4 regions of the Corynebacterium neomassiliense genome follow, and region 1 is predicted to be linked to each of the others. Evidence: riboswitches for the same ligand, from Rfam matches in the RefSeq annotation. Region 1 holds a riboswitch; each other region holds the start of a gene.

Region 1 (7,396 bases):
GGGCCACGCCGGATGCTCGTCGTCGGCGCGCTGATGATGGGCGTCGGTCAGGTCCTTCTGGGCGCCACCGGGTCCTACCCGGTGGCGATTCTCGCCCGGGTGATCATCGGTTCCGCCGACGCCACCGCATTCCTGTCCGTGATGCGGATCCTTCCGGCGTGGATACCCATGCGACGGACGCCTCTGTTCACCCAGCTCACCGGAAGCCTCGGCTACATCGGTCAGTTCATCTCGGCGGTGCCGTTCACCGCTCTGCTCCACGCCCACGGCTGGGAGGTCTCGTTCGTGAGCCTGGGCGCCACCAGCGTCCTTGTCGCTGTCCTGGTCCGGGTGGCGGTACGTGACACCCCGACGCAGCGGGACGGGTCCGTTACTTCGGCGGCGGAGACGGGGAGGCGGGACGGCAACGGTCCCGGCATCGCGGGAGTGCTCTCGTTCGTGTTGCGCCAGCCCGCCTGCTGGCTCGGCTTCTTCATCCACTTCACCCTCATGAGCCAGATCGTCTTCACTCTGCTGTGGGGTAAGCCGCTCATGACCCTCGGCATGGGACTGTCGGACGCCCAGGCCTCTGCGGTGCTGGTGATCAACATGGTGGTCAGTGTGCTGGTCGGCCCGCTGGCGGGGATCATCTCCGCCCGCTCAGGTCGGCGACGGCCCTTCGTCGCGCTGGGGGCCACTGTTGTCGTGGCACTGAGCTGGGTCGTGTTCTTTCTTCCCGACGCCCCCCGAGGGTTCGCCGCGGTGATCGCGATGAACATCATCCTGCCCGCCATGGGCCCGGTGGCGAACTTCGGTTTCGACACTGTCCGTGAGGAAATTGACCGGCGGTTCACCGCCACTGCGACGGGACTGTCGAACATGGGGGGGTTCGTCGCCGCGATGGTCGCGTCCCAGGCGGTCGGTTTCATTCTCGACGCCTCCTCCGACAGCGGAGACTACACCTGGGATGATTTCAGGTACGCCTGGTTCGTCGCCGTGGGGGCGGTGTGGGTCGTCGGCGTCCTCGGACTCCTCGTCAGCAGGCGGGCCATGACCCGCTGGAGGGCGGGCAGGGACGCTCAGACAGTGACTGTGCGGCAGTGACTGGGCGGCGGTGACTGTGCGGCGGTGACTGGGCGGCAACCTCAGTACGTCGGAAGCTCCGGGTGGAGGTCGTGGACCCAGGCGAGAATTCCCCCGTCAAGGTGGGAGGCGTTCTCCTCCCTTGCGGCGAAGTAGGGTGCCGTTGCGTCCATGGCCTGCCCGGACCGGCCTCCGGACTTGCAGTAGAACACCACGTCCCTGCCACGCGCCCGGTCAGGAAGGGCGTCGACACCCCGTTTCATCAGGTCAGCCAGGGGGACGGCCACGGCACCGGGAATACTGACGATGTCGCGCTCCCAGGGTTCCCGGACGTCGACGAGGGCAGCTCCGGTGTCCAGCACCTCTCCCAGTTCTGCCGGGCGTACGGTCGGATGCGGCGCGGCCGCGCAGACTGCGGCAGTGCCGTCGTCCACGGCGGTGACAGGGGGCGCCGCAGGGTCGGGGAGGATCTTCAGCTCGCGGAAGGTCATTGCGAGTCCGTCGTGGATGAGCAGTCGTCCGTAGAGCGGCGTGCCGGTTCCGGTGACCAGCTTCACCGCCTCCGTGACCATCAGTGCACCCACCGTCCCCGGCAGCGAGCCGACGACCCCGCCGGCGGCGCAGCTGGGTACCTCACCGGGAGCAGGAGTGTCGGGGTGCAGGTCCCGGTAGCTGATGCCGTCATGGTCAGGACCGTTCCAGAACACAGACAGCCTGCCGTCGAACCTGAGGATCGAACCCCACACGCACGGGGTGTCGGTGAGTGTGCAGGCGTCCGAGACGACGTAGCGGGTCGCGAAGTTGTCCGCCCCGTCCATGACCAGGTCGTAGGCCCCGATGATGTCCACGGCGTTGTCTGCGGTCAGTCGGGTGTGGTGCTGTTCCACGGTGACGCGGGGGTTGACCCGTGCGACGGCGTCCGCGGCGGACTCCACTTTGGCTCGGCCGATGTCCGGGGTGCCGTGGACGACCTGACGTTGCAGGTTCGACACGTCGACCGTGTCGTCGTCGATGACCCCTATCGTCCCCACCCCGGCGGCGGCCAGGTAGAGCAGGGCAGGGGATCCCAGACCCCCGGCCCCGGTGACGAGCACCCGCGCATTCTTCAGACGACGCTGTCCCTCGGGACCGATCTGGGTGAGGGTGAGGTGACGGGCGTACCGGACGAGCTCGTCCCGGGTGAGCTCGGGGGCAGGGTCGACCAACGGTGCGAACGGCAGGGACTTCGGGTTCACAGTGCCTCGTCCTCCCTGCCGCTCCCGGTGTCGATGCGGCCGTCCATGGGAGAGGACGCCAGGGCGCCGTCGGCCCATGACCGTCTCGGGATTCTGCCGGCGTTGCGGGCCAGGCGTCCGGCCTCCACCGCGAGTTTCATCGCGGTGGCCATCGATGCGGGATCCTGTGCGCGGGTGACGGCGCTGGCGAGCAGCACACCGTCGCAGCCGAGTTCCATGGCCAGCGCGGCGTCCGAGGCGGTGCCCACTCCCGCGTCGAGGATGACGGGCACGTTCGCACGTGCACAGATGAGTTCGATGTTGTGGGGGTTGAGAATGCCCAGCCCGGTACCGATCGGAGCTCCCAGCGGCATGACCGCCACTGCTCCGGCCGATTCCAGTGAGCGGGCGACGGCCGGATCGTCGGAGGTGTAGGCGTACACCTCGAACCCGTCCGCGGTGAGCTGCTCGGTGGCGTCCACCAGTTCGATGACGTCGGGCAGGAGGGTGCGGTCGTCGGAGAGGATCTCGAGTTTCACCCGGTCAGTGCCGAGGGCCTCACGGCCCAGCCGGGCGGTGAGCAACGCGTCCCGTGCCGTGTAGCAGCCGGCGGTGTTCGGCAGGACATCGATCCCCAGCTTGTTGAGCAGGCCGAACAGTGAGGTTCCGGTGGTGGGGTTGAACCGTCGGAGTGCGACGGTGGTGAGCTCGGTGCCGGAGGCGACGAGGGCGTCCTCGAGTACGGTCATCGACGTCGCACCCCCGGTACCCATGATGAGTCTGGATTCGAGGGTGGTGGTTCCGATGGTCAGTGACATGTGGCTGTCTAGCCTCCCTGCATGGCGGTGATGATCTCGACTTCCGCGCCGGCCGCCGGCACGGTGGTGGACCAGCGGCTGCGTGGTACGACGGCAGCGTCGACGGCGACGGCGACGCCCAGCTGGTCGGATTCCGGGTCGTGCCCGGTGATGTCGGCGACGATGTCGGCGACAGTGGTTCCGTCGGCCCACCGGCGGTCGTGGCCGTTGACGGAGATGGTCAGGGCGGTCATGGTGCTGTCCTTTCCCGGGGTGTCCGGTGTCCGTTCGACGGGTCCCCGGATGCAGAGTCCACAACTGCAGGGTCTGCAGTTCTCCGGGGGTCGGTGGCGGCGAGTATTCCGGCGTCCTGTTCAGTCGGTGCGGTTCCGAGTACCAGGCCTGCGGCGAGGTGGCCGCCGAGCGGGGCGAGCAGGATCCCGTGGCGTGAGTACCCGGTGGAGATGACCAGACCGTCGACGCCGTCGAGGCGGCCGATGTAGGGCAGGTCGTCCGGGGTGCCAGGGCGTGCCCTGGCGAGGATTTCGGTGAGTTCGAGGTCAGCTGCCCCGGGGACGAGGACCTGTGCGTCCCGCAGCAGCTGGTAGGCGCCTTCGAGGACGACCCCGTCGAAACTGTCCTCTCGCTCGGTCGCTCCGATGACGATCTCACCGTCGGTGCGAGGGACCAGGTAGACGGGTCGTCCGTCGACCATGCCCCGTACCGTACGTTCCAGCAGGGGAGGACGCCCCGGACGCAACCGGGCACGGAGAATGTCCCCGTGCACCGGCCGGAGTTTCACACAGTCGGCCTCCGGCAGTCCTCCGACCGTGGCGAGGGACACGCCCGGGCACAGCAACGTGGTCCCGGCGGTGATGACGGTACCGTCGTCGAGGCGCACCCCGGTGACAGCGCCGGTGGCGTCCTCACCGGCGCGCAGCACCTCGACTGCCCGCCGTCTCAGGAGGATGAACGGCGGCCCCCCGGCGGCGGCGGACGTCTCCAACGCCTCGATGAGCGAGGGGACCAGGCGGCGGGGGTTGATCTGGTGGTCCCCGGAGACGAGGAACGCCCCCGATATCGTCGGTGACAGTGCCGGTTCCAGGCTCCTGGCCTGGCGGGTGGTGATGCGCTCCACTGTCATTCCGGCGGCCCGCTGGACTTCGGCGAGGTCGGAGAAATAGTCCCTGTCACCAGGGTGTGCACCGATGTCGAGGGTGGGGGTGTCCCGGAAGCCGACATCGTGCCCGAGCAGGTCGGTGAGTTCCGCGACGAGCGGGGGGTACATGGCGGCCGACGTGGTCATCAGGGTGCGCATCGTCGTGTGCTGGTACATCACCTCGCTCACCGCGGCGATCATGCCCGCGGCGGCGCGGCTGGCGCCCATACCGGGTTCAGGGTCCACGACCGTGACCGCCTGGCCTGCCTTGTGCAGGTTCCAGGCGGCGGTGAGACCGGCGACCCCGGCTCCCACGATGACGGTGTCCGGTCCCGTGGATGTGTCCATCAGCTTCCTTTCCTCCGGCGGCATGATCCGCGTCAGGTGTGGACGGTCGACCGGTGCTCCGGTCCTCTCAGCCCCTGCAGGGGCTCCCGTAGTTCGCCTACGGCTACTATTCCACCACATGAGCCTCTCCCGATTCAGCGCCACCCCCGACCGTGACCTGCGTTCCCGACGCCTCGACCAGCTGCGGTCCGCGTCGTTGTACCTGTGCACCCCGGCGAGGGCGGGGCGAGGCGATCTGAGGGACTTCCTGCATGCCGCCTACGACGGGGGTGTGGACATCGTGCAGCTGCGCGACAAGTCCATCGACACCTGCGACGAGATCGCCGCCCTGGAGGTCCTGGCTTCGGTGGCGGAGGAACACGGGAAGATGTTCGCGGTCAATGATCGGGCGGACATCGCCGCCCTGGTGGGGGCGGATGTCTTCCATGTCGGCCAGGACGATCTGACTATCGCACAGGTGCGGTCGCTCCTGGGCCCGGACGTGGTGGTGGGACTGTCCACCCACTCGCTGCCGCAGGCACGCGCCGCGATGGAGGACGCCGAGCTCGACTACTTCTGCACCGGGCCGCTCTGGGAGACCCCGACGAAGCCGGGGCGGGCGGCGACGGGGCTGTCACTGGTGACGGAGACCGCGCAGATGCTGGCTTCGGCCCCGGACCAGTGGCAGCGGGACAAGGTGTGGTTCACGATCGGCGGGGTGAATGCGCAGACACTGCCGGAGGTGCAGGCGGCGGCCGGGGCGGGGGCGGGGGGGCACCCGGTGCGCGCCGTGGGGGTGCGTCCGCTGACTGAGGCCGCCGATCCGCGGGCCGCGGCGGTGGAGCTCAAGGCGACGCTGGGGTGGTGAGCGCTGCAGGGGTCGCGCCGGGTGCCTGCTGCCCGTCCGACCCTGCAGGAACCGCGGCCTTCCCCTCGCTGCCAGTAGTACCGGGACGCGGAAATCAGGTACCTGACTTCCGCCTCCCGGCACTACTGGCGACAGTGATGGGGGACAGGCCGGCTACCGCGGTTGAGTGATTCCCCGGACCGGGACGCCGTAGTGCTTCAGGGTGGACAGTGCGCGGTCGGCGTCTGAACAGGTGACGTCGACGACCCGACGGTTGGTGCGGGTGATCCGGACTCCTGGACCACCGGAGGTGATGAGACCGGTGCCGTTCCCGTTGTGGCGCCAGCCCCAGCCACCCCACTCCATGGGGTTGATTGTGACTGCCTCGGCGTGGGAGATCTCATCGAGGGGAATCTGCTTGTTCGGGATGCCCAGGGCACTGCGGTAGCTGAAGCCACGGCTATCGATGCGCAGCCGCCAGGTGCAACTGGTGAGCATGGCCAGCGCGATGAGGGTGATGAGGACCAGCATCGACCACAGGGGAATTCCGGAGAGGACGCACGCCAGGATCGACACTCCGGTGACCGCGTACAGGAAGGCCTGGACCCACGGGCTCATGGACTCGGTGCGGAACCAGACGACTGATGCGGTGGTGGGCACTCCGAGGTCAGGTACGGAGGTGGCGTCGTCGGGACCCGGGGCGGTGCGAGGGACGGGACGGACCAGCAGAGCCAGCCCCAGTGCGATGACCAGTGGCAGGACAATCGTCCAGACCAGTGTGGTGCTGCTGAGGGAGGCTTCGGCAGGGTCATCGATTCCACGCTGATCCATGATTATCCGTACCTGGAGGACCATCAGAAGAGAGACGGTCCAGGCCATCAGACCTGTCGTGAACCGAGCTGCGTTGCCGACGGTGGCACCACCACGGGTGAACGCGGCGAACGTCGCCAGCGTGAGGACGGCGGACGCGGTGGCCACGGTGATCAGCGACCACGGAGAGGACGTGCTGTCGGCCTCGCCACTACCGGAGAAGTGCGTCGCGACGGTGTCCGGTACATCTCCCAGCAGGAGCACGGTCCAGGCGAATCCGGCGACGATGATCAGCGCCAGAGAAACTGTCGTCCTGAGGAGGTAGCGGCGCTGGGCGCGGAGAATCTCACTGCTGTCCGGGGAGTCGGTCAATGTGGTGGTCATGAGAGGCCTTTCTCGGTGAGCATGCGGGTGATCTGGGACAGGGATGCTCCGGTCCTGCGGGCGGCGAGGACGAGGTCGGTGACGGCGGCATCGACCAGGTCGGGGCCTGGCGCGGGGTCGAGGACGACGGCGCCGCGCCCCCGGCGGAGTTCGATGACCCCGTCATCGCGCAGGGCGCGGTAGGCCTGCAGCACCGTGTTGCGGTTGAGGTCGAGGGAGGAGGCCAGTTCGCCGGCCGGGGGCAGACGGTCGCCGGGGGAGAGTTGACCTGTCGTGACCTGGTCGGTGACCTGCCGGACGATCTGGCGGTACAACGGCGCCGGGTCCGAGTGGTCGATGACGATCAGCATGATTCAAGGCTAGTACAACTAGTACAAATAGCACAATGGTCCGATGCTGCCGACCATCTGCTGGGACGCCCCGTCCCACCCCTGCCGACCAGCCCGAACACCGGTAGCATTCGGTCATGGACACCATCACAGACCCCACAGCGGCCCCCGCCAACCAGGGCTACCCGGTCATCCGCCCCGAGCGCATCGACGGTTCGGACACCGGCGCCATCCGCGCACTCACCGCCGAGGCCTTCGCCCACGCCGACCACGCGACAGGCTCTGAGGCACAGATCATCGACGCACTCCGCGACGCCGGCGCGCTCCGGTACTCCCTTGTCGCGGTCCACGCCGGACGCATCGTCGGTCATGCCGCCGCGTCACCCGTGACTCTCGACCCCTCCGACGACGGGTGGTGGTACGGCATAGGGCCGGTATCGGTGCACCCGGACTTCCAGCGGCAGGGG
Region 2 (7,396 bases), 960 kb from region 1:
CCGACGCCCGCGGGGACCAGTGCGACAACTGCGGTAACCAGCTTGACCCGGTGGACCTGATCGACCCGCGCTCCAAGATCGACGGTGCGACCCCGGAATTTGTGGAGACCGAGCACTTCATGCTGGACCTTCCGGCGTTCGCCGGAGCCCTGGAAGAGTGGCTGAAGACGAGGACAGGTTGGCGTCCCAACGTCCTGAAGTTCTCCCTCAACCTGCTCAAGGACATGCGTCCCCGGGCGATGAGCCGAGACATTGACTGGGGAGTGCCGGTGCCGATCGAGGGCTGGCAGGACAACAGTGCCAAGAAGTTGTACGTGTGGTTCGACGCCGTCGTCGGCTACCTGTCCGCTTCGATCGAGTGGGCGTGGCGCACCGGAGACCCGGAGGCGTGGAAGAAGTGGTGGAGCGATCCCGAGGCCCTGTCCTACTACTTCATGGGCAAGGACAACATCACCTTCCACTCCCAGATCTGGCCTGCCGAGCTGCTCGGATATGCGGGCAAGGGTGACAAGGGCGGCGAGCCCGGTGAACTGGGGGTGCTCAACCTCCCCACCGAAGTCGTCTCCTCCGAGTTCCTGACCATGTCGGGGTCGAAGTTCTCCTCCTCCAAGGGAGTGGTGATCTACGTCCGTGACTTCCTCCGGGAGTTCGGACCGGACGCGCTGCGCTATTTCATCGCCGTCGCCGGGCCGGAGAACATGGACACCGACTTCACCTGGGACGAGTTCGTCCGCAGGGTGAACACCGAGCTGGCAAACGAGTGGGGCAACCTGGTCAGCCGTACCGTGTCGATGGCGGTGAAGAACTTCGGGGAGATCCCGACCCCGGGCGAGTTCACTGACGCGGACCGCGACCTGCTCGACGACGCGGCAGCGGCCTTCGACGTGGTCGGCGACAACATCGCCCATTCGCGGTTCAAGGCGGGCATTGCCGAGGCCATGCGCATAGTAGGCCGGGCCAACGGCTACCTTGCCGCGCAGGAGCCCTGGAAGCTGGCGAAGGATGACGACAGTCGCGAGCGGCTGGCCACGGTCCTGTACACGGCCCTTCAGGTTATCGCTGACGCCAATACACTGCTCACCCCCTACCTCCCCTTCTCCGCACAGCAGGTCTTCGAGACCCTGGGCGGTACCGGGGTCTGGGCGGCGCAGCCGAAGGTGGTCGAGGTCACCGACGATTCACCTCTCACCCCTGTGGGGGTCGGACTGCCCGAGGCAGGACGCGCCTACCCGGTGATCATGGGTGACTACACCGACCAGCAGGCCACCTGGGCACGCACGGACCTCACCCCGGGTACACCACTGGTGAAGCCGGTCCCGCTGTTCACCCGCCTCGACCCCGAGCTGGGGGTCACAGGCCCGGAGTGGGCGCGCATCAGCCCCGACGAGACCGCGGAAGAGGTCGCTGAAGGGGCCCCTGAGCAGGACACCGACAAGTAGACCGGGCCGACCGGGGTAGTCGCCGGTGACCGCACCGGTGACGCTGAAGGGGTAGGGGACGGCGGGGGTGCCCCGGGCCCGGGTGCCACCGGCATGACGGTATCCTCGACCGGTGACACGGGGTGTCCGGGACAGGCCCGGGCTGAGATGAGACCCGTCGAACCTGACCGGGTTCACACCCGCGGAGGAATTGTCATGGCAGATCACAGACCAGTTCATGCTGCAGAAGACACGTCGGCCGGGCGGGCCGCCACACCGGAACCGGACAGGCCGGGCAGCGGTGTCGGGGGAGGCACCAGGTTCAGCGACGTACTGAGGGCGGAGAACCGAACTACCTGGGAGACCGCGGTCACCCATCCGTTCGTGACCTCCCTGTTCGCCGGAACACTGCCGGACCGGGACCTGGCCGCCTATCTTGTCCAGGACTACCGTTTCGCTGACGGGTTCATGGCCCTGATCGGCGCGGCAGTAGCCACGGCGGACAACTACCCGTCCCGTCACCGTTTCGCCCGTTTCATCGGGGAGGTCGCGGGGGACGAGGACACGTACTTCCGGGAGGCGGTCGAGGAGCTCTCAGAGAGCTCGGCAGAGAGTTCGGCAGAGAGCTGGGCAGAGAACTCGGCAGGGTACTCTGCAGGTTCCGCGGACGGTGACGGTGTCCCGGACACGGAGGCCACCACCGGATTCAGGCAGCTCTTCGCGGACGCCGCGGCCTCAGGCAGCTACCCGGCCGTCATCGCGGTGATCCTGGTGTGCGAATGGCTGTACCTCGACTGGGCGACGCGCCCGGAGAACCGCGCGTACGGGACCGGTCCGGACGGATACCCTGCCAGGCCCGTCCACGCGGAATGGGTACGGCTGCACGACTACCCGGACTTCCATGAACTGGTCGCTTTCCTGCGCTCGGAGATGGACCGTGTCGGTGACCGGACACCGGAGGACGCCCGCAGTGCCAGAGAGTTCTTCGCCCGCACAGTGGACCTGGAGCTGCAGTTCTTCGACGGGCATGCGGACCGGGACCCCGGGCACGGGGGACACACCCGGGGGACGGGGAGGCCGCCCCGGTAGTCTGGGCCGCATGTCGAAGAAGCGTCCTTCCCCGGTCCCTCCTCAGCCGCTTCCCGAGCTCTTTGACGCGCACACGCACCTGGCGTCCTGCGGTGCGGTGACGGCGGCGCAGGTCAGGGAATTCATGGACAGGGCGTCGGCGGTCGGCGTCGGGCAGGTGTGCACGGTCGGCGACGACCTGGCGGAATCGGTCCTCGCACTGGAGGCGGCACACTCAGATGACAGGGTCTTCGCCGCCTGCGCGATCCACCCGACCCGGGCCCGGGAGCTTTTCACTGACGGAGTGCAGGAGAAGCTGAGGGAGCTGGTGTCGGACCCGCGGTGTGTCGCGGTGGGGGAGACGGGACTGGACACGTACTGGATCCGGCATGAACCGGAGCGCACCGCACCTCTGGACGTGCAGGTGGAGGCACTGCGCTGGCACATGGATCTGGCGGTGCAGAGCGGCCGGCCGCTGATGGTCCACAACCGGGAGGCTGACAGAGAACTCATGGACGTGCTCTCCGATGCTCCGGAAGGCCTGAAGGTCATGCTGCACTGCTTCTCCTCTCCGCTGGACATGGCACGGCGGGCGCTGGACCGTGGCTGCTGGCTCAGCTTCAGCGGCAACGTGACCTTCCGGAGAAACAGTGAACTGCGGGAGGTGGCGGCGTACTGTCCGGACGACCGCCTGCTCGTGGAGACCGATGCACCGTTCATGACACCCGAACCGTTCAGGGGTGCGCGTAACGAACCGGCGTACGTCGGCTACACCGCCAGATGTGTCGCCGAGGTGAGAAATGTGACTCCTGAGGCGCTCGGGGCGCAGGTGACGTCCAACGCCCGGGAACTGTACGACCTGGTGTGACCTGCGCTTCAGAAATCGGAAAAACACGTCCGAAAACTTTGCCGGATCGGGATTGTTACCGTATCGTGATCTGAGTCCAACATCACCGACGGAGGAAGATCACCGAGTGTCCCCGAAGAACAAGTCGACGCTGCACCGCATCAACCACACCAGTTCCGTCCCGTTGCGCGTCGCCACCGGCGGTATGCTCGCCACCCTCGTGGTCGGCGGTGCCGTCGTCGCCACCAACCACAAGGATGTCACCCTCGACGTCAACGGCCGGATCATCAAGGCCAGCACCGTCTCCGGTGACGTCCGGGAGATCCTGGACTCCGAGAAGGTCCGGTACTCCGACGCAGACCTCATCACCCCCGGGCTCGGGGAGTCCGTCTCCGACGGCTCGCGTGTCACCGTCCGCTCCGCACGGCAGGTCGCCCTTGTCGTCGACGGCCAGTCTAAGACCGTCGCGACAACCTCCACCACAGTCTCCGACCTGCTCAACGAGCTCGGCTATTCCGGAACGGCGACCACCGCCGGAGCGTCAGGAATTCCGCTCGACGGCATGGAACTGACCATCACCTCCCCGAAGAGCTTCACCCTCAACGACGGCAATCCCTGGGAGGCTCCCGCCCGCCTCACCATGGCCGCCCGCACCGTGGCCGACGTTCTCGAGATGAGGGGAACCCCGCTCGGCAAGGACGACGTTGTCACCCCGTCCGCGGACACTCCGGTGACCGAGGGAATGCACATCGACGTATCCCGGTTCACCTCCGAAGAGGTCACCGAGGAACAGCCGGTCGAACCTGCCGTGAGGGTCGAGGAGGACCCGGAGCTCGACCAGGGCACCGAACAGGTCATCTCCGAGGGCACCGTCGGCTCCGCCCGGGTCACCGTCAGAATCCAGAAGCTCAACGGTGTCGAGACGGCCCGGGATGTCCTCAGGAGTGAGGAGATCACCCCGGCTTCCGAGCGGGTCGTCCGTCGCGGTACCCGCGTCGCGCCCGTGGCGTCCTCGGCCTCCGCCCCGTCCGTCGCCGGTGGTTCAGTCTGGGACAGCCTGGCCCAGTGCGAGGCGGGCGGGAACTGGGCCACCAACACCGGCAACGGCTTCTCCGGCGGACTGCAGTTCACCCCGTCCACCTGGGCTGCCTACGGTGGAACCGCGTACGCCCCCGAAGCGCACATGGCCACCCGGGAGCAGCAGATCGCTGTGGCTGAGAAGGTCCAGGCGTCCCAGGGCTGGGGAGCATGGCCCGCCTGCACCTCCAAGCTCGGAATCGGATAGCATCCCGCGGGGCCGGGGCCGGAAGCCCCGGGATCGCGGGGGGAAGGACGCGACAGCGCAACAGCGCAGCACCGCCGGTGGCCGGGGAACTGCCGCGGGGCTGTATCCTCGAGCTGTGACGGACAGTGAAGACAAGAGCACGGCCGGCCCCGGGGGCGTCCGGCTGCTGGGCCCCGGCGAAATCAGGAGCCTGGCCGCAGAACTCGGCATCACCCCGACGAAGAAGCTGGGCCAGAACTTCGTCCTTGACCCGAACACCGTGCGTCGGATCGTCTCGGCGGCTGAACTGGGACCCGGAGATCACGTCATCGAGGTCGGCCCGGGGCTCGGGTCACTCACCCTGGCACTGCTCGACCGGGTCGGAGACGTCACTGCCGTGGAAATCGACCGGCGCCTGGCGGACAGGCTCCCGCGCACTGTCTCTGAGCACGCCCCGCACCGGGAGACCGACGTGACCGTACTCAGCGCCGACGCTCTGACCCTCACCGCCCCGGACCTCGACCGTGCCGGTGTCCACCCTCCGACCGCCCTGGTCGCCAACCTGCCCTACAACGTCTCCGTACCTGTTCTGCTCCACCTGCTGTCCGAGTTCCCCTCGATCCGCAGAGTCCTCGTGATGGTCCAGGCTGAGGTCGCCGAGAGACTGGCCGCCGCCCCCGGGTCGAAGATCTACGGCGTCCCCAGTGTCAAGGCAGGTTTCCACGGGGCGGTCACCCGGGCGGGCACCGTCGGCAGGAACGTCTTCTGGCCCGCCCCGAAAATCGACTCGGGACTGGTCAGGATCGACCGGTGGACCGACGGTGACCGACCCTGGCAGAACGTCCTCACCACACTGTCACCTCCGGACCGGCAGGCACTCCAGGGTGAGGTCTTCGCTCTCACGGACGCAGCCTTCCTGCAGCGGCGCAAGACGCTCCGCGCGGCTCTGGCCGGCTATTTCGGATCACCGCAGTCGGCAGAGGAAGTCCTCACCGCCGCCGGAATCGACCCACGTCAGCGCGGTGAGAAACTCGGGACAGTCGATTTCGTGACCCTGGCGGTCGCCTCGCTGGCGGCACGGTCAGGTGGCGACGGCGACACCCCGACGACCCTGCGGGACCGGCAGTGAACACGGCAGCCGGCGGGCCCGCAGACACCTCACCGTGGCAGGCGTCCGCCACCGCGCAGGGAGCAGTGTGCCTGTTCACCAGCATCGGGGAACCGCAGAGCTCCGGCACCAGGGAAATAGTCACGGTCACCCAGTCGCTCGACCTGACTGAGACCGTCACAGTCACCGCGACCGGGACAGTCCCCCCGGACCGGACCGGCCGGTCCACCGGTCCGGTCATCTCGGTCACCGTGGTCGACCGGGCGCGGGGCACGGTCCGGTCCCACGATCCGGAGCAGCCGGACGACCCTTCTGTCGGCCCCGTGGTCCGGGCGGTGACCGTCATTGTCGACCGCTACCGGAAGCTCGCACCGGACTCTCTGCTGCCGCAGTTGGAGATCCGGATCGGCCGGGAGATACCCGCAGGCGTTCTGGCCTGCGCCGACGCTGATGCCGCGGCCACACTGGCGGCGATGCGTGACATCCTCCACGGCAGGGACGCCGTCGACCACGGACTCGCCCCGGTCCCCGGGCCCGACGACAGTGAGCTCAGAAGCCTGGCGTCCCTGGTCGGCCCCGGCGTCCCTGCACGTTTCATCGGTGGGACGGTACTGGACAAGGGAAGCGGCCCGGTTCCGGTGATGACCCGGGGCGTACGTCACTGGGCATTCGCCACCGACGACAGGTCCCTGGCCGCGGAGCCCCTGTCCGTGGAGAAGCTCGTCGCCGGACTGGACAGCCTGAGGGAGGCTGCGAACCGGGGCGAGCGCGTGTACTACATCCTGGCAGGCAGCGTCACACATATCCAGCGCGCTCTGCTGGACGAGGACCCCACCGTCGTGGGAGGGTTCCTGGACAACGACCTGCACGCACTGGTGTGCAGTTTCCGGCCCGGTCTACGCCTGTCCATGAACGTCGCCGTGGAGGCGGAAGCTCTGGGGGTGGTGGTGTCCGGGGCCGAACCGACCCTCGCGGTTCTCTGCGCCGACCGTGACCACGCGGTCGAGGTGGCCGCCGCTGTCGCGGGGTCGGGGCACGCCGGTCCCACCCTGGTCGCCTCGTCCAGCCCCCACGGCGTCCGCTCCGTCCCCTGACACCACTTTCCCGTACCCCACCCCGAACCGCACCCACCTCTGACACGAGACACGAAGCAGGAACACGACATGAGCAGCAGCACCAGCACCGCGACCGGCACCAGGGCGGCAGACAACCTCATCAACCTGGAGAACGTCGAGAAGTCCTACGGACTGCGTACACTTCTCGACGGTGTCAGCCTCGGGGTCAACAGCGGTGACCGGATCGGAGTTGTCGGGCTCAACGGCGGTGGGAAGTCGACACTGGTCCGCATTCTCGCGGGAACGGACACCCCGGACTCCGGTCGGGTGTCCCGGAACAACGGCCTGCGCATGGCGGTGGTCTCCCAGGACAGTGGTCTGACAGGGGACACGGTCGGTGAAGCGGTTCTGTCCGGACTCACCGGGGACAACGACGGCACCCTGGAGACCCACGAGTGGGCGTCCGTGCCGAGGATCAGGGATGTCCTCGAAGGAATCGGTGTCAACAGTCTCGGCGACGGCGCGGGAATGGACACCCCGCTGGAGGGACTGTCCGGCGGTGAACGCCGGCGGGTCGGCATTGCCGCGGCGCTGGTGCGTGACGTCGACCTGGTCATCCTCGACGAGCCGACGAAC
Region 3 (7,396 bases), 260 kb from region 1:
GATGTGGACGACCAGGTCCACGCCCTTGATGTCGATGCCCCGGGCGGCGATGTCCGTGGCAACCAGGACGGTGGCCGTGCCGTCGGTGAACTCACGGACGGCGCGGGTGCGCGCGCCCTGGCTCTTGTCACCGTGGAGTCCCACTGCCGGCGTCCCGTCCCGGACAAGCTTCTTGACCTGACGGTCGACGGTGTGTTTGGTCCGCATGAACATGATCGTCTTCGTGGACGCCCGACCGAGCTCCAGGACCACTTCGTTGCGCGCAGGCTTGTCCCGCACCACGCCGAGGTAGTGCTCCATGGAGTCGACTTTCGCGGCGACCTCCCCTGTGGAGTGGGTGACGGGATCGTTCATGTACCGCTCGATGAGCACCTTGATGTCACCGTCGAGGGTGGCTGAGAAGAACAGGTGCTGGGCGTCCTGCGGCATACGGTCGATCAGTCTCCTGACCTGGGGGAGGAACCCCATGTCGGCCATCTGGTCGGCCTCATCCAGGGCGACGATCCGGACGTCACCGAAGTCGAGGGCCTTCTGGCCGATGAGATCCTCGGCCCGGCCGGGGGTCGCCACGAGAATATCGACGGGGCGGGCCAGGGCCGTGAAGTTGCGTTTGATGTTCACCCCTCCGACGACCTCGATCACCCTCTGGCCCACGGACTCTGCCAGGGGACGCAGACGCTCTGCGACCTGCTGGGCGAGCTCACGGGTCGGGACCAGTACCACGGCACGCGGGTGTCCGGGCCGGGAGGACCCCCCGACGAGACGCGTGACCACAGGCAGACCGAAAGTGAAGGTCTTGCCGGAACCGGTGGGCCCACGACCCAGGACGTCCCGTCCCGCCAGTCCGTCGGGGATTGCCGCAGCCTGGATCGGGAAAGGATGGACGAGCCCCTGTGCCCCCAGTTCCCTGACGACGGGTTCGGGGAGAGCCATGTCGGCGAAACGGACCGAGGTGTCCACCCCGGAGGCGGGGGAGGAAGGCAGGTTGAGGGGGGAGGACGCCGTGGTCCGGGCGCTGGCGTGGGGAGTCGTGGCCCGGGGGGTTGCCCGGGGCGTCTCGCGGGCCCGGGAGACCCCGTTCGCGCGCGGTTCCTGACCGGAGCCGTTGCCGCCGGGTCCCCGGCGGTCGGTCTGACCGCGTCGGCGTCGGGAGCCGCCTGGGCTTCGGGACCTGCGTCCTGCGCCGTCGCGTACCGGCCTGCCCTGAAGGTCGACCTTGTCCGGGCGCCTGTCACGCCCGGGGCGTCGCCCGGCGTGACCGCCCTGACCTGTGGTGCCGGACTGTCCGGTCGGGGAGTCCTGTCGGGAACCCTGACCTGCCCGGGATGAGTTGCCGCCCTGGCTACGGGTACGTCTGTCACCGGAGTCGGAACCGGCACCGCTGCCGGTGGCGCGGCTTCCCCTGACCACTCGGCGACGCCGGTGGCTGGAGGAGGAACGTCTGTCGGAGGAGGATTCCACTTACGCTTCAACCTCGCTACGGTCGCCGGACCACAAGGTGTGGAACTGCCCGGCGCGGTCGGTGCGGCGGTAGGTGTGGGCTCCGAAGAAGTCCCGCTGGCCCTGGATCAGTGCGGCGGGCAGACGCTCGGCACGCAGCGAATCATAGTAGGACAGGGACGAGGCGAACACGGGCACCGGAAGTCCGAGCCGGGTGGCCACGACAATGACGCGTCGCCACGAGTCCACGAGCCCCGAGACCTCGCCCTTGAAGTAGGGGTCGAGGAGCAGGGAACGGACATCGGGATCGGCGTTGTATGCGTCGACGATCCTGTTGAGGAACTTGGCCCGGATGATGCATCCACCGCGCCAGATGGTGGCGAGATCGCGGGGATCGACGTTCCAGTTGTGTTCGTCGGATCCGGCACGGATCTCGTCGAACCCCTGGGCGTAGGCCACCAGTTTCGAGGCGTAGAGGGCCCGGCGGACATCTTCGACGAAATCGTCCCTGGACACGCCGAGCTCGGCGAGGGTGCTCAACTGACCCGACGGCAGGTTGCCGGTCGTGGCCTCACGCTGGTCACGGGCACCGGAGAGGGCACGTGCGAAGACCGCCTCACCGATTCCGGTGGTGGGGATGCCGAGATCGAGGGCGGCCTTGACCGTCCACCGTCCGGTACCCTTCTGGCCGGCGGAGTCGACGATGACGTCGATGAGCGGCTTCCCGGTCACGGCGTCCACCTGGGAGAGGACCTCCGCGGTAATCTCGATGAGGTAGGAGTCGAGGTCACCGGCGTTCCAGGTGCGGAAGATCGCTGCAATCTCGGCGGGTTCGATACCTGCGGCGTAGCGGAGCAGGTGGTAGGCCTCACCGATGACCTGCATGTCGGCGTACTCGATACCGTTGTGGACCATCTTCACGAAATGGCCCGCACCGTCCGGACCGATGTGGGTGCAGCAGGGGGTCCCGTCGACCTTGGCGGAGATGTCCTCCAGCAGCGGGCCGAGGGAACGGTAGGATTCCTCGGGGCCACCGGGCATGATGGCGGGTCCGTTGAGAGCACCCTCCTCCCCGCCGGAGATACCTGCGCCGACGAAGTGGAGGTTGCGTGCGGCCATCTCCGCCTCGCGCCGGATGGTGTCCGTGTACAGGGCGTTACCGCCGTCGATGATGATGTCGCCGGGCTCCATGGCGTCGGCGAGCTGGTTGATCACAGCGTCCGTGGCGGCACCCGCCTGCACCATGATCAGGGCGCGGCGGGGACGCTCCAGGGAGGCGACGAACTCCTCGACCGTCGCCGCGGGAAGGAAGGAACCGGTGGACCCGAACTCGGCCATGAAGGCGTCCGTCTTTGCGGTGGTGCGGTTGTAGACGGCGACGGTGTACCCGTGGTTGGCGAAGTTCCGGGCGATGTTCGAGCCCATCACTGCCAGGCCCACGACACCGATCTGTGCGGAGGAAACTGTCATGGTGACCCATAGTAGCGCCCGCACCCGCGAACCCGCCCGCCACGGCGCCGGGGTGTCTAGACTCACCAGGGACTGCACCGTCGACCATTCGCAGTCACCGGCAGTCACCGGGCAGTCACCGGCAGTCACCGGCAGTCACCGGCGCTGCACGGTGCATGAAGGACGGTGCACAGGTCAGCCGGCGAGGTTTCCGGCGGCGACAGACAGACCGCGACAGACAGACCGCGACAGACAGACGGCCAGAGGAGCAAGGAGTAGTCGACCATGACAGGATTCAACGGGGACGCCGCACAGCCGGGACAGACCGGGCAGGCACAGGACGCCACAGTGCAGGACGCCACAGTGCAGGACGCCACAGTGCAGGACGGTACGAAGGACGCCCTGACCAGAATGACCGGACTGCTGGCGAAGGTGAAGTCCGGTGGGCTCACGGAGGCGGAGACCGCCGAGCTGGCCGTGATTCTCGGTGGCAGGGTCGGGGGACTGGACTCCACCCTCGGCGTCCGCTACATCTCCTTCCTGCCGGAGATGGTGCTCGAGCTCACGGTCACCCGGGACCACGTCCAGCCCTGGGGGATCACCAACGGAGGGGTCTACGCCAGTCTCGGGGAATCAGCGGGGTCTTTCGCCGGATTCATCGCTGCGGGGGGACACTCCTCCGTCATGGGTGTGACCAACTCCACGAATTTCCTGCGGCCCTCTGTCCCCGGAGACGTCATCCGTTCGACCGCGCACGCGGTACACACCGGCCGGACGAGCCAGTTGTGGAGGATCGACCATGTCAACGCCACGAGCGGGAAACTGCTGGCGACCACGGAGCTGCGGACTGTCGTCGCACCGCGCAGGTGAGACCGGGTGGTGGGAGGACACCGAGCCCGGGTGAGTCAGATGCGGGGGTGAACCGTGTCCGGGGGTGGCTGACAGCCCCCGGGGGGGGACTGCTGCGACGTTCAGTGTCGGCGGGAAGCCTGGTCGAAGAACTCCAGTTCCCACCTGGAGGCGTCGAGGTAGGCGACGGCAGCCTCGGCCCGCGCTGCGGGACCGGCGTCCTCGAACGCCTTCTCCACCAGTGCCACAGCCTGTCGGACGCTGTCGGTGAAGTCGCTGCCGGAGTAGGTCTCCAGCCATGCCGAATAAGGGTTGTCCGCAGGTGAGTTGGCCGCGAGTTCCAGCCCGACCTCGGCGTACAACCAGTAGCAGGGCAGCACTGCGGCGGCGCCGACGACATGGTCACGGGTCCTGACACACCGCATGAGATGCGAGGTGTACGCCCCGGTCACGGGAGAGGGCAGGGCGGGGGCGCTGTCCCCGTTCCAGTTGCGGTGCAGTTCGGCCTCTTCCTCGAGACACTCCGCCGCGCCCTTCACCCAGAACAGTGCGGACTCCTGGTCCGGGGCGGACGCCGCCAATGAAGCCAGGGCGGGGGAGTACAGGGACAGGTAGACGGCGTCCTGCGCCAGGTAGAAGGAGAAGTCGTCCCGGTCCAGCGTCCCGCTGCCGAGATCGGTGATGAAGGGAAGGTCCGTGACGGACCTGTGGATGTGCGCCGACGCGTTCCACAGGGCCGCCGTCCACGGACCTGCAGCCGGAATACGCGGGGGTTTCCGGGTGGTGCCTGCACCGTCGAACTGGCCGGACAACAGATCCCCGGGCTTTTCCAGGGCTGCCGGCATATCCGGGACATGGTGCCAGGGGGTGGTGTCTGCGGCGGCGGCGAGCCGGCGCGACCGGTGGGTGTGGTCGACAGGGCCGTTTCCGGTGCCGACATGCAGGTCGTCGGCGTAGCGGATCGCCTCGGTCAGCCACCGGGTCGCCCAGGACAGTGCGGCTGCCACGGACTCTCCGGCGGCGAGGCGGGTGGTCAGGGCGGAGGACAGGGAACATCCGGTGCCGTGGGTGTTGTGGGTGGCGATGCGTGCCACCGGGACAGTGTGGACTTCACCGTCAGGGAAGACGACGGCGTTGTCCGCTCCACCGCCTGTCAGATGTCCGCCCTTGACTATCACGGTGGTACCGAGTTCAGCGGCGAGGTGGCGTCCCTGGTCCACGGCCTCCGGAAGCGTCGTGGCCTGCCCGGTCCCTGACAGCACCGCGAGCTCGGCGAGATTCGGTGTGATCACGTCCGCGAGGCGGCACAGTCCGACAAGAGCCTTCTCCCCGTCCGGGGTGAGCAGACGGTCACCACTGGTGGCCACCATCACAGGATCGACGACGAGCACCGGGACGGGGTGGGCACGCAGGTAGTCGGTGACCGTACGGGTGATCTCCGCGGTGCCGAGCATCCCCACCTTCACCGCGTCCACACGGACGTCGTCGAAGACGGCGTCCAGCTGGTCGGTGAGGAAGCCGGTGTCGGGGGTGTGGATGCTGCGTACCCCGTGGGTGTTCTGCGCCACCAGGGCGGTGACCACCGTCATCGCGAAGCCACCCGCTTCGCAGATGGCCTTGATGTCCGCCTGTACACCCGCACCGCCGGTGGGGTCGGTGCCTGCGACAGACAGGACCCTGGGGACGGAACCCTGCAGGGGGAGGACCGGGCGTGAAGATGTCATCTGACATTCCCTTCGCTAGTACGAACTAGAGCAGGTTCGACGGGTGTGATCTCAGCGTCATGGGCGACGCACCCCGTGTCACGGTGGACCATCCTACCCTGCAGGGCCTCCACCGGCGGCGGACACTCACGCCGTCCGGACCGGCTCCCCCCACCGGACGGTCGCGTTCCCGGCACGGCAGAAAAACCGGTGCCGTGGTCGTCGGGGACGACCACGGCACCGGGGCAGCTCAGACGGTCACGGGCACCGCCGGGCAGGGAATGTCAGTCGGTGGTGGGCCGGATGTCGCGGCCCTCCCCGACCTTGAGGTTGTCGCGGACCATGACGGAACGGATACCCTGCTCGTCCTCGAGTTCGCGCAGCCGACGCAGGATGTTGCGGCCGTGAAGCTGCTGGCGGGTCGCCACCAGGTTCCACCGGTTGGGCGACAGCGAGTTCAGCCCCCAGCTGTAGGCGGCGACGAAACGGTTACGGAAACCGACCAGGAACATCATGTGGACGGCGAGCCACATGAGCCAGCCCGGGAAGCCGGTGATCTCCCGGTCACCGATCTTCACCACGGCGTAGAACCGCGAGACGATGGCCATGGTGCCCTTGTCGTGGTAGCTGAACGCGGGACGGGAGGTGCGGCCTTCCTCGACCTCACCGCGGATGACGTCAGCGACGAACTGGCCACCCTGGATGGCGACCTGGGCCAGACCGGGCAGACGGTCGTGGCTCATCATGTCACCGACGACGAAGATCTCCTTGTGACCTTCGATGGTGAGGTCGTCACCGACGGGGACGCGGCCTGCACGGTCGGCGTCCACCCCGTCGATCTGCTCGGTGACCATCCTGCCCAGCGGGCTGGCGGCGACACCTGCGGACCAGATCTTGCAGTAGGAGCCGACAGTGGTCTCCTTCTCGGTCTTCATGCTCTTCCACGTCACGCCCTCGGCGTCGACGTTGGTGACCAGGGAGTCGGTGACGACCTCGACACCGAGCTTCTCCAGCTTCTTCTGGGCCTTCTTGCCGAGATTCTTGCCGAAGGGGGGCAGAACCTGGGGCGAACCGTCGACGAGGAGGATACGTGCAGAGTCGGTGTCGATGTCCCGGAACTCGTTGCGGAGGGTCCGGTGGGCCATTTCCGCGACCTGGCCGGCGAGCTCCACGCCGGTCGGACCGGCGCCGACGATGACGAAGGTCAGCAGGCGACGCTTCTCCTCGGGATCGGTGGTGATCTCCGCGCGCTCGAAGGCGCCGGTGATCCGCGCCCGGATCTCGAGTGCGTCGTCGATGCTCTTCATGCCCGGGGCGAACTCCGCGAAGTGGTCGTTGCCGAAGTAGGACTGTCCGGCACCGGCGGCGAGGATGAGCGAATCGTACTGGAGGACGACCTCACGGCCGCCCAGGTCACCGGTGACGGTCCGTGCGTCGACGTCGATCTCACGGACCTCGGCCTTGACGACCCGGGTGTTCTTCTGCTTCCGCAGGATCTGGCGGATGGTCGGGGCGATCTCACCCGAGGACAGCACGCCGGTGGCCACCTGGTAGAGCAGCGGCTGGAAAAGGTGGTGGTTGGTGCGGTCGATGATGGTCACGTCGACATCGGCGTCCGCGAGCCTCTTGGCGGCGAACAGTCCGCCGAAACCGGCTCCGACTATGACGACGTGGTGGCGACCGCCGGCGGGGCGGGTCGGGGTGGATGCCATGGAATCAGTCTCCTCGCTTTTCGGGGACGGTGACTGCGCCGGTGTGGGGTGCGGCCGGACGTCCCCGGAATTCTTGGTCGGTTGCACACCTGTCCGGGCGGTCCGATGACGCGGTACACGTCCCCTGCCGGCCGGTCTGACGGCAACCTCGGTTGTTATGCGACTAGTGTAGTGGTTTGTTCTGAGGTGTTCAGGGCGTGGGTACGTCTCCGGAGCCGGCCACGTCCGCTGATGTCCGTTTGG
Region 4 (7,396 bases), 1.8 Mb from region 1:
TGGCCGAGGGTCCGGAAGCCCTCCGGGTACGCGGCCACTCTCGGGCCTGACGTACCGACGTGCACGATGAGGGACTCGTCATGGCCCAACGAGACCGCACTGGTGATGACCTCGAGGTTCGCCACGAACCTGTTCTGCAGGTCCGGGTCACCGTCGAGGGCGAACGCCAGCACGGCGCCGTAACCGCGTCCCCCGAACTGCCGTTCCGCCAGCTCATGCTGCGGATGGGACTCCAGTCCCGGGTAGGCGACATAGGCGATGCGGGGATCGGCCTCCAGGAACTCGGCGATCCGGGCGGCAGAGGCCACATGCTGCCTGATCCGCAGCGGCAGGGTGACCGAACCCCGCATGATCAGCCACGCATTGGTGGGCGAGATCACGCCGCCGACGTCGACCATCGCATCGGCCTTGATCCGGTCGATCAGCTCCCGGGCACCGATGACGGCGCCGCCCATGGCGTCCCCGTGCCCGTTGATGTACTTCGTCAGCGAGTGGACCACCAGGTCCGCGCCGTCGGCCAACGGCCGGTACAACGGTGGCGGGGTGAAGGTGGAGTCCACGCTCAGCAGGGCACCGGAGCGGTGGGCGATGTCCGCGACCGCCCGGATGTCGGTGACTTTCGTGGTCGGGTTGCCGATCGTCTCGACATGGATGAGCTTTGTCTCCGGGGTGACCGCCGCCTCCACCGCGGAAAGGTCGGAGGCGTCGACGAACGTGGCTCTGATCCCGTACTTCTGTGGCAGGATCTCGGCGAACAACCGCCAGGTGGCCTCATAGGTCACGTCGGCGACGACGATGTGGTCGCCGGAGCGCAGGAAGGAGAAGAACACCGAGTGCAGGGCCGCCACACCGGAGGCGAGGACGACGGCGTCCTCCCCGCCCTCGAGTACCGCGAGCTTCTTCTGCAGGGCGATCTGGTTGACACCGGAGTTGCGGGTGTACAGCGGGACTTCGGTACCGGACCAGGACACCTCCGAGGGGTCCTCCGGCAGAGCGTAGGAGTTCGCCAGGACCAGTGGTGTACGGATCGCCCCGGTACCGGGGTCGACCGAGTTGCCGGCGTGCACGCTCTGCGTCTCGAAAGACAGGGAACGGGGGTGTTTTTTGCTGGGGCGTTCTGTCATGGGGCCATGGTAGTGCCCTCCCACCTGCACGGTCCAGGTATCTGATCAGCGGGAAAACCCTGTCCGGGGTGATGTGATTTTGCTCTCCAACAGTCCTGCGTGCTACACGTTGTGTGACCACACGGGTGCCCCGGGAAAGGGGCTGAGACCGGACTGACGTGTCCGGGACCGTAGAACCTGATCCGGTTGACACCGGCGTAGGAAGTGAGGAACTCAGCCATGGCTGACACATATGTCCACAGGCAGGGCACTGCCGCTGATCCGGCGGGCACGCCGCAGTCGACGGACCCGGGGGAGAGAGCGGAGACCGGGTACGTGCCCTGCAGGGAACAGCACCCCTCCCACCGTCCCGGACTGGTGGAGGACGCCGACCACGGCATCCGCGTCCCGGTGACGGAGATCCACCTGGACCCGTCACCGGACGGCACCCCGAATGAACCCGTCCGCGTCTACCGGACCATGGGCCCCGGCAGCGTACCCGAGGAGGGTCTCGACCCGTGGCGTTCCGGATGGATCAGCGCGCGGCAGGACACGGAGACCTATGAATGCCGGGGACACCGCCTCAGCGACGACGGGCGTTCGGCGGTGCGGCGGGGCTCTCCGTCGCAGCAGTGGAAGGGGCGGGTCCCGGAGCCGCGCCGGGCGCGGCCGGGCCGCACCGTCACACAGATGCACTACGCCAGGCAGGGGATCATCACCCCGGAGATGCGGTTCGTCGCGCTGCGCGAGAACTGCGACGTCGAACTGGTCCGCTCCGAACTGGCGGCCGGCCGGGCCGTTCTCCCCGCCAACGTCAACCATCCGGAGTCGGAGCCGATGATCATCGGCCGCGCGTTCCTGGTGAAGGTCAACGCGAACATCGGAAACTCGGCGGTGACCAGTTCGATCCGTGACGAGGTCGCCAAGCTGGAGTGGGCCGCCCGGTGGGGTGCGGACACGCTCATGGACCTGTCCACCGGTGACGACATCCACACCACCAGGGAGTGGATCCTGCGCAATTCCCCGATCCCGGTGGGTACAGTGCCGGTGTACCAGGCGTTGGAGAAGGTCGGCGGGGACGCCACCGCACTGAGCTGGGAAATCTACCGGGACACGGTCATCGAGCAGTGCGAGCAGGGGGTGGACTACATGACCGTCCACGCCGGGGTGCTGGCGCGGTACGTGCCGTTGACCGCGGGCAGGGTCACCGGGATCGTCTCCCGGGGAGGTTCCGTGATGGCGGGGTGGTGTCTGGCCCACCGACGGGAGAACTTCCTGTACACGCACTTCGACGAACTGTGCGAGATCTTCGCCGCCTACGACGTCACCTTCTCCCTCGGCGACGGGCTGCGCCCGGGGTCTACCGCGGACGCCAACGACGCCGCCCAGTTCGCCGAACTTGACACTCTCGCCGAGCTCACCGGGCGCGCCCGGGACCACGATGTCCAGGTGATGGTGGAGGGTCCCGGTCATGTCCCGCTCCACATGGTCCGTGAGAATGTCGAACGGCAGCAGCGACTGTGCCAGGGCGCCCCGTTCTACACTCTCGGGCCGCTGGTCACCGACATCGCGCCGGGCTATGACCACATCACCTCGGCGATCGGTGCGACGGAGATCGCCAGGTACGGCACCGCCATGCTCTGCTACGTCACCCCGAAGGAGCATCTGGGACTGCCGGACAGGGATGACGTGAAGACCGGGGTGATCACCTACCGTATCGCCGCCCACGCGGCGGACATCGCCAAAGGTCACCCCGGTGCGCGGGTGCGCGATGACGCCCTGTCGAAGGCGCGGTTCGAGTTCCGTTGGAACGACCAGTTTGCGCTGGGTCTGGACCCGGTCACGGCCAGGGAGTTCCATGACGAGACCCTTCCGGCGGAGCCTGCGAAGAACGCCCGCTTCTGCTCGATGTGCGGGCCGAAATTCTGCTCCATGCGGATCTCGCAGGATATCCGTGACACCTACGGGGCGGGGGAGGAAGAGGCCGCTGCCGTGTGCGGGCAGCAGACCGGGGGAGGACGCCGCGGGGCCGCCGTCCCGGTCCGTCTTCCGGACCCCACGTCTCCGGGCCGGAGTGACCGTTGCCAATTGGTCAGCATGCGCTGTATAGTCAGCGAATGCTGACTATTTCTTCCCGTCTGGACGTGATGAACCGTCTGGGACGGGCCATGGCTGACCCCACGCGGTCACGGATCCTGCTGAGCCTGCTGGAACAGCCCGGATACCCGGCCCAGCTCTCACGGGACCTCGACCTGACGCGGACCAATGTCTCGAACCACCTCGCCTGCCTGCGCGGTTGCGGGATCATCGTCGCCGTCCCGGAAGGACGGCGGACCCGGTACGAGATCGCTGATCCCCACCTGAGCTCCGCCCTCAACGCACTCGTCGACGTCGTCCTCGCCGTCGACGACGGTGAGCCCGCATGCCTCAGCGACGAGTGTGACGTGCCCGGCTGCTGCGCCGACTGCACCCCCTCGGACGGGGCCCCGGCATGAGCGCGGAATGCTGCGGGGCAGACGACTGCGGTGGAGAGAAGGACACCGGAGGCCCTGCCGGTAGTGCCGGTACTGCCGGCGTCACCGGTACCGCCGGGGCGCCTGCCCCTGACGGCAACCGGCCCGCGTGGTGGAGGGACCCCGACCTGGCGCCGTCCGCGGTCAGTGCCGTTGCGCTGGTCTGCGGGTACCTTCTCGGCCACACGGACCTCACCGTGGCGTCCCAGGTACTGCAGTGGATCGCCCTGCTGGCGGGGGCGTCCACCTTCGTTCCCGGGGCACTGCGCCGACTGGTGCACGGTCACCTGGGTGTGGGACTGCTGATGACAATTGCCGCGGCAGGTGCCGTGGCCCTCGGGCACGTCGGTGAAGCAGCAGCACTGGCCTTCCTGTTCTCCCTGTCAGAGGCGCTCGAGGACCGGGCGATGGGTGGTGCGAAGGAGAAACTGCGGGCCCTGCTCGCACTGGTCCCGGACACGGTCCGTGTCGTCAGAGGGCGGACCGTGGTGACCGTACCGGCCGCGGACGTCCGCGTCGACGATGTGCTCGTCGTCGCGGCGGGCGACCGCGTGGCCACCGACGGTGTCGTGGTCGCGGGAAGGTCCGCCGTCGACACCTCCGCGGTGACGGGGGAGTCCGTCCCGGTGGGTGTCGGACCCGGTGACGAGGTCACCGCCGGCGTGGTCAACGGGCCGGCGACCCTGCGGATCCGCGCGACGGCGGACGGCCGGGACAATTCACTGACCAGGATCGTGGATCTCGTGCAGCAGGCCCACGCCAGGAAAGGTCGCAGGGCACGCCTGGCGGACACCGTCGCCCGTCCTCTGGTCCCGCTCGTCCTGGTCGTCGCCGCTCTGGTCGCGGTGGTGGGGTCCCTGGTCGGAGATCCCGGAATCTGGATCGAGAGAGCACTGGTGGTCCTGGTCGCGGCGTCCCCCTGTGCACTGGCCATCGCCGTGCCGGTGACGGTGATCAGTGCCGTCGGTGCGGCGTCCACCTTCGGGGTGGTCATCACCTCCGGGGAGGCTTTCGAGAGGTTCGGTACCGTCCGGACCGTGGCGCTGGACAAGACCGGAACCCTCACGCGGAACAGGCCCGTGGTCGTCGATGTCCGTACGGTCGAAGGATTCTCCCCGGCGGAGGTCCTCAGTCTCGCCGCCGCGGTGGAAGCCGACAGTACCCACCCGCTCGCCCCGGCGGTCACCGCCGCGGCAGGGCCGGACATCCCGGTCGCCGGTGACATCGTCGAGAACGCCGGGCTCGGCCTGACGGGCAGGGTCGGGGGCTCCCGGGTGAGGGTCGGAAACGGGCGCTGGCTCGGTTCGGGTGAGATGGCCGGGGACGCCGAGGCGATGGCAGGGGCCGGCATGACCGTGGTCGTGGTCGAGCTCGACGGGCGGGTCACGGGACTTGTCGGGGTCCGCGACGAGCTTCGGCCGGAGGCGGCCGAAACTGTCCGACTGCTGCACGCCCGCGGAATACGCACTGTGATGCTCACCGGAGACAACGAACAGACAGCCAGGGCCCTGGCAGACGAAGCGGGGATCACCGAGGTGCACGCCGGACAGCTGCCGCAGGACAAGGCGGACGCCGTGGCCGAACTGTCCGCAGAGGCGCCGACCGCCATGGTCGGTGACGGAATCAACGACGCGCCGGCTCTGGCCGGAGCCACAGTCGGCATCGCCATGGGAGCGGGAGGCTCCGCGGCCGCGATCGAATCTGCCGACATCGCCTTCACCGGCAGTGACCTCCGGCTGCTCCCGCAGGCACTGGAGCACGCCCGCCGGGGACGGCGGATCATGACCGGGAATATCGTGCTGGCGCTGGCGATCATCGTGATCCTGTTCCCGCTCGCCCTGGCCGGGGTGCTGGGACTCGCCGCGGTCGTTCTGGTCCACGAGATCGCGGAAGTGGTGGTGATCGCCAACGGACTGCGGGCGGCAGGTGACCGGCGCCGGACACGGAGACAGGACGCCGGGCACAGGGACGCCGGGCACAGGGACGCCGGGCACAGGGACGCATGTAGCATCGAAGAATGCTACGACGCCGCATTGCCACCGCATTCTGGACGCTCAGCAGGTGGAAACTTGACACTGAACCGGCGCCGGGGCGTCCCTCCGTCTTCATAGGTGCCCCGCACACCTCCAACTGGGACTTCATCCTGATGCTCGGCATCGCGTGGAAGCTGGGTCTCCGGATCCTCTGGCTGGGCAAGGACAGTCTTTTCCGCGGCTGGCGGGGACCGGTCATGCGGGCGCTGGGAGGCATACCGGTGGACCGTGAATCCCCCGGCGGTCTGGTGGACAACCTGGTTTCCAGGGTGCGCTCGGGGGAGGTGTTCGGTCTGGTGATCACGCCGGACGGGACCCGGGGACCGCACGAGTACTGGAAGTCCGGGTTCTACCGGATCGCACGCGAGACGGGACTGCCGCTCACCCTCGGCTACGTCGACCGCGACACGATGACCACAGGTCTGGGGCCGACGATCCCGCTCACCGGTGATGTCGGGTCGGACATGGACCGGATCCGGGAGTTCTACCGGGACAAGTCGGGTTTCACCCCGGAGGCGAGGGTGGAGCCCAGGTTGCGCGACGAGAACGAGTTCCGGTGACCTGCAGTAAGAGCGGTTGACCGGACCGCCGGCACCGGGTCACGGATACGGGCCGGTACCGGCCTGACCTGAGACATGGGAAACCCCGCCGCCGGATGTTCTCCGGGGGCGGGGTTTCCACTCAGTCAGGGATTCTCTTAGAGGATGGTGACGGACACGGCGGCCGGTCCCTTGTTCCCTGCTTCGGTCTCGAAGGAGACCTTCTGGTTCTCTTCCAGGCTACGGAAGCCGTTGCCCTGGATCTCCGAGTAGTGGACGAAGACGTCGCTCGAGCCGTCGTCCGGGGAGATGAAGCCGAAGCCCTTTTCGGCGTTGAACCACTTGACAGTACCGCTGATCATGCGTTTTCCTTCTTTGAAGTCAGTGGGCGGCGACTGCCGCTCACCGGGTTGACCGAATGTTCCGTAGGGAATCAGTTCGTGTCTGTAGACAACTCCCGCGAACTTGATTCCTTCCGAAACCGGATCGGACACCGGAAGGGAAAAACAACTCAGAAACTGTAACCGGGTTCAAATCTACAGGTCAGTGGCCTCCACGTCAACACTGCAGAAGAAAGGGATCCCGGCGTCGGTCCCGAACCCTGATCTAGCCCCTGCGCTGCAGCAGCCCCAGGAGACGCCGCACAGGCTCACGGGTCCCCGGATAGAGCAGGGGAAATGTGTCGGGCACAAGGGGCTTGGTGAGCACCGGCTTCATGTGCGAGAAGGTCCGGAAGGAATCCTCGCCGTGGTACGCCCCGGTTCCGCTGGCGCCGACGCCACCGAACGGCAGCGAACAGATGCCGACCTGGATCAGGCCGGCATTGTGCACGACCGCGCCGGAGGAGGTCTCCTCGTCGAAGTAACGGTGGGTGTCGGGGTCGTCACTGAACACGTAGAGCGCCAACGGCTTGTCCCAGCTGTTGACCAGCTGCACGGCCTGTTCCCGTGACTCCACCGGGACGACCGGAAGCACCGGGCCGAAGATCTCCTCCCGCAACAGGGCCCACCCTGCACCTGTGCCGACTGCGGGGGTGCTCCCGGCGTCCCCGTCGGAAAACCGGGCGGTGGGGAAGGTCACCACCGTCGGCGACATGTAGAGACTGTCGCGGTCACGCACCCCGCCGAACGCCACCTCCGGTCCGGTGCCGGACGCCCCGGCACCCTCCCCGGCCCCCTCCCCGTCGATCTCGTCCAGGCAGCCGGACA

What was found. Region 1 has a riboswitch for thiamine pyrophosphate ahead of thiO (glycine oxidase ThiO). Riboswitches for the same ligand answer to the same signal wherever they lie in the genome.
Region 2: another riboswitch for thiamine pyrophosphate. It lies ahead of E0E18_RS04685 (TenA family protein); the one in region 1 lies ahead of thiO (glycine oxidase ThiO).
Region 3: another riboswitch for thiamine pyrophosphate. It lies ahead of E0E18_RS01610 (bifunctional hydroxymethylpyrimidine kinase/phosphomethylpyrimidine kinase); the one in region 1 lies ahead of thiO (glycine oxidase ThiO).
Region 4: another riboswitch for thiamine pyrophosphate. It lies ahead of thiC (phosphomethylpyrimidine synthase ThiC); the one in region 1 lies ahead of thiO (glycine oxidase ThiO).

Annotation. Positions count from the first base shown of each region.
Region 1 covers NZ_LR131106.1:98,753-106,148, forward strand. Annotated here, with positions in the region: gene E0E18_RS00475 (MFS transporter) at 1-1,083, shown strand, start outside; gene moeB (molybdopterin-synthase adenylyltransferase MoeB) at 1,125-2,297, opposite strand; gene E0E18_RS00485 (thiazole synthase) at 2,294-3,094, opposite strand; gene thiS (sulfur carrier protein ThiS) at 3,103-3,327, opposite strand; gene thiO (glycine oxidase ThiO) at 3,324-4,580, opposite strand; TPP riboswitch at 4,573-4,680, opposite strand; gene thiE (thiamine phosphate synthase) at 4,699-5,427, shown strand; gene E0E18_RS00505 (DUF1648 domain-containing protein) at 5,581-6,600, opposite strand; gene E0E18_RS00510 (GntR family transcriptional regulator) at 6,597-6,950, opposite strand; gene E0E18_RS00515 (GNAT family N-acetyltransferase) at 7,067-7,396, shown strand, end outside.
Region 2 covers NZ_LR131106.1:1,060,941-1,068,336, reverse strand. Annotated here, with positions in the region: gene metG (methionine--tRNA ligase) at 1-1,439, shown strand, start outside; TPP riboswitch at 1,548-1,647, shown strand; gene E0E18_RS04685 (TenA family protein) at 1,635-2,507, shown strand; gene E0E18_RS04680 (TatD family hydrolase) at 2,518-3,354, shown strand; gene E0E18_RS04675 (resuscitation-promoting factor) at 3,461-4,618, shown strand; gene rsmA (16S rRNA (adenine(1518)-N(6)/adenine(1519)-N(6))-dimethyltransferase RsmA) at 4,734-5,726, shown strand; gene E0E18_RS04665 (4-diphosphocytidyl-2C-methyl-D-erythritol kinase) at 5,723-6,799, shown strand; gene E0E18_RS04660 (ABC-F family ATP-binding cassette domain-containing protein) at 6,869-7,396, shown strand, end outside.
Region 3 covers NZ_LR131106.1:355,188-362,583, forward strand. Annotated here, with positions in the region: gene E0E18_RS01590 (DEAD/DEAH box helicase) at 1-933, opposite strand, end outside; gene gndA (NADP-dependent phosphogluconate dehydrogenase) at 1,462-2,910, opposite strand; gene E0E18_RS01605 (PaaI family thioesterase) at 3,175-3,759, shown strand; gene E0E18_RS01610 (bifunctional hydroxymethylpyrimidine kinase/phosphomethylpyrimidine kinase) at 3,861-5,462, opposite strand; TPP riboswitch at 5,452-5,548, opposite strand; gene E0E18_RS01615 (NAD(P)/FAD-dependent oxidoreductase) at 5,726-7,153, opposite strand.
Region 4 covers NZ_LR131106.1:1,895,128-1,902,523, reverse strand. Annotated here, with positions in the region: gene E0E18_RS08335 (trans-sulfuration enzyme family protein) at 1-1,124, opposite strand, end outside; TPP riboswitch at 1,236-1,345, shown strand; gene thiC (phosphomethylpyrimidine synthase ThiC) at 1,344-3,227, shown strand; gene cmtR (Cd(II)/Pb(II)-sensing metalloregulatory transcriptional regulator CmtR) at 3,221-3,598, shown strand; gene E0E18_RS08320 (heavy metal translocating P-type ATPase) at 3,595-5,727, shown strand; gene E0E18_RS08315 (1-acyl-sn-glycerol-3-phosphate acyltransferase) at 5,634-6,209, shown strand; gene E0E18_RS08310 (cold-shock protein) at 6,347-6,550, opposite strand; gene E0E18_RS08305 (aldehyde dehydrogenase family protein) at 6,795-7,396, opposite strand, start outside.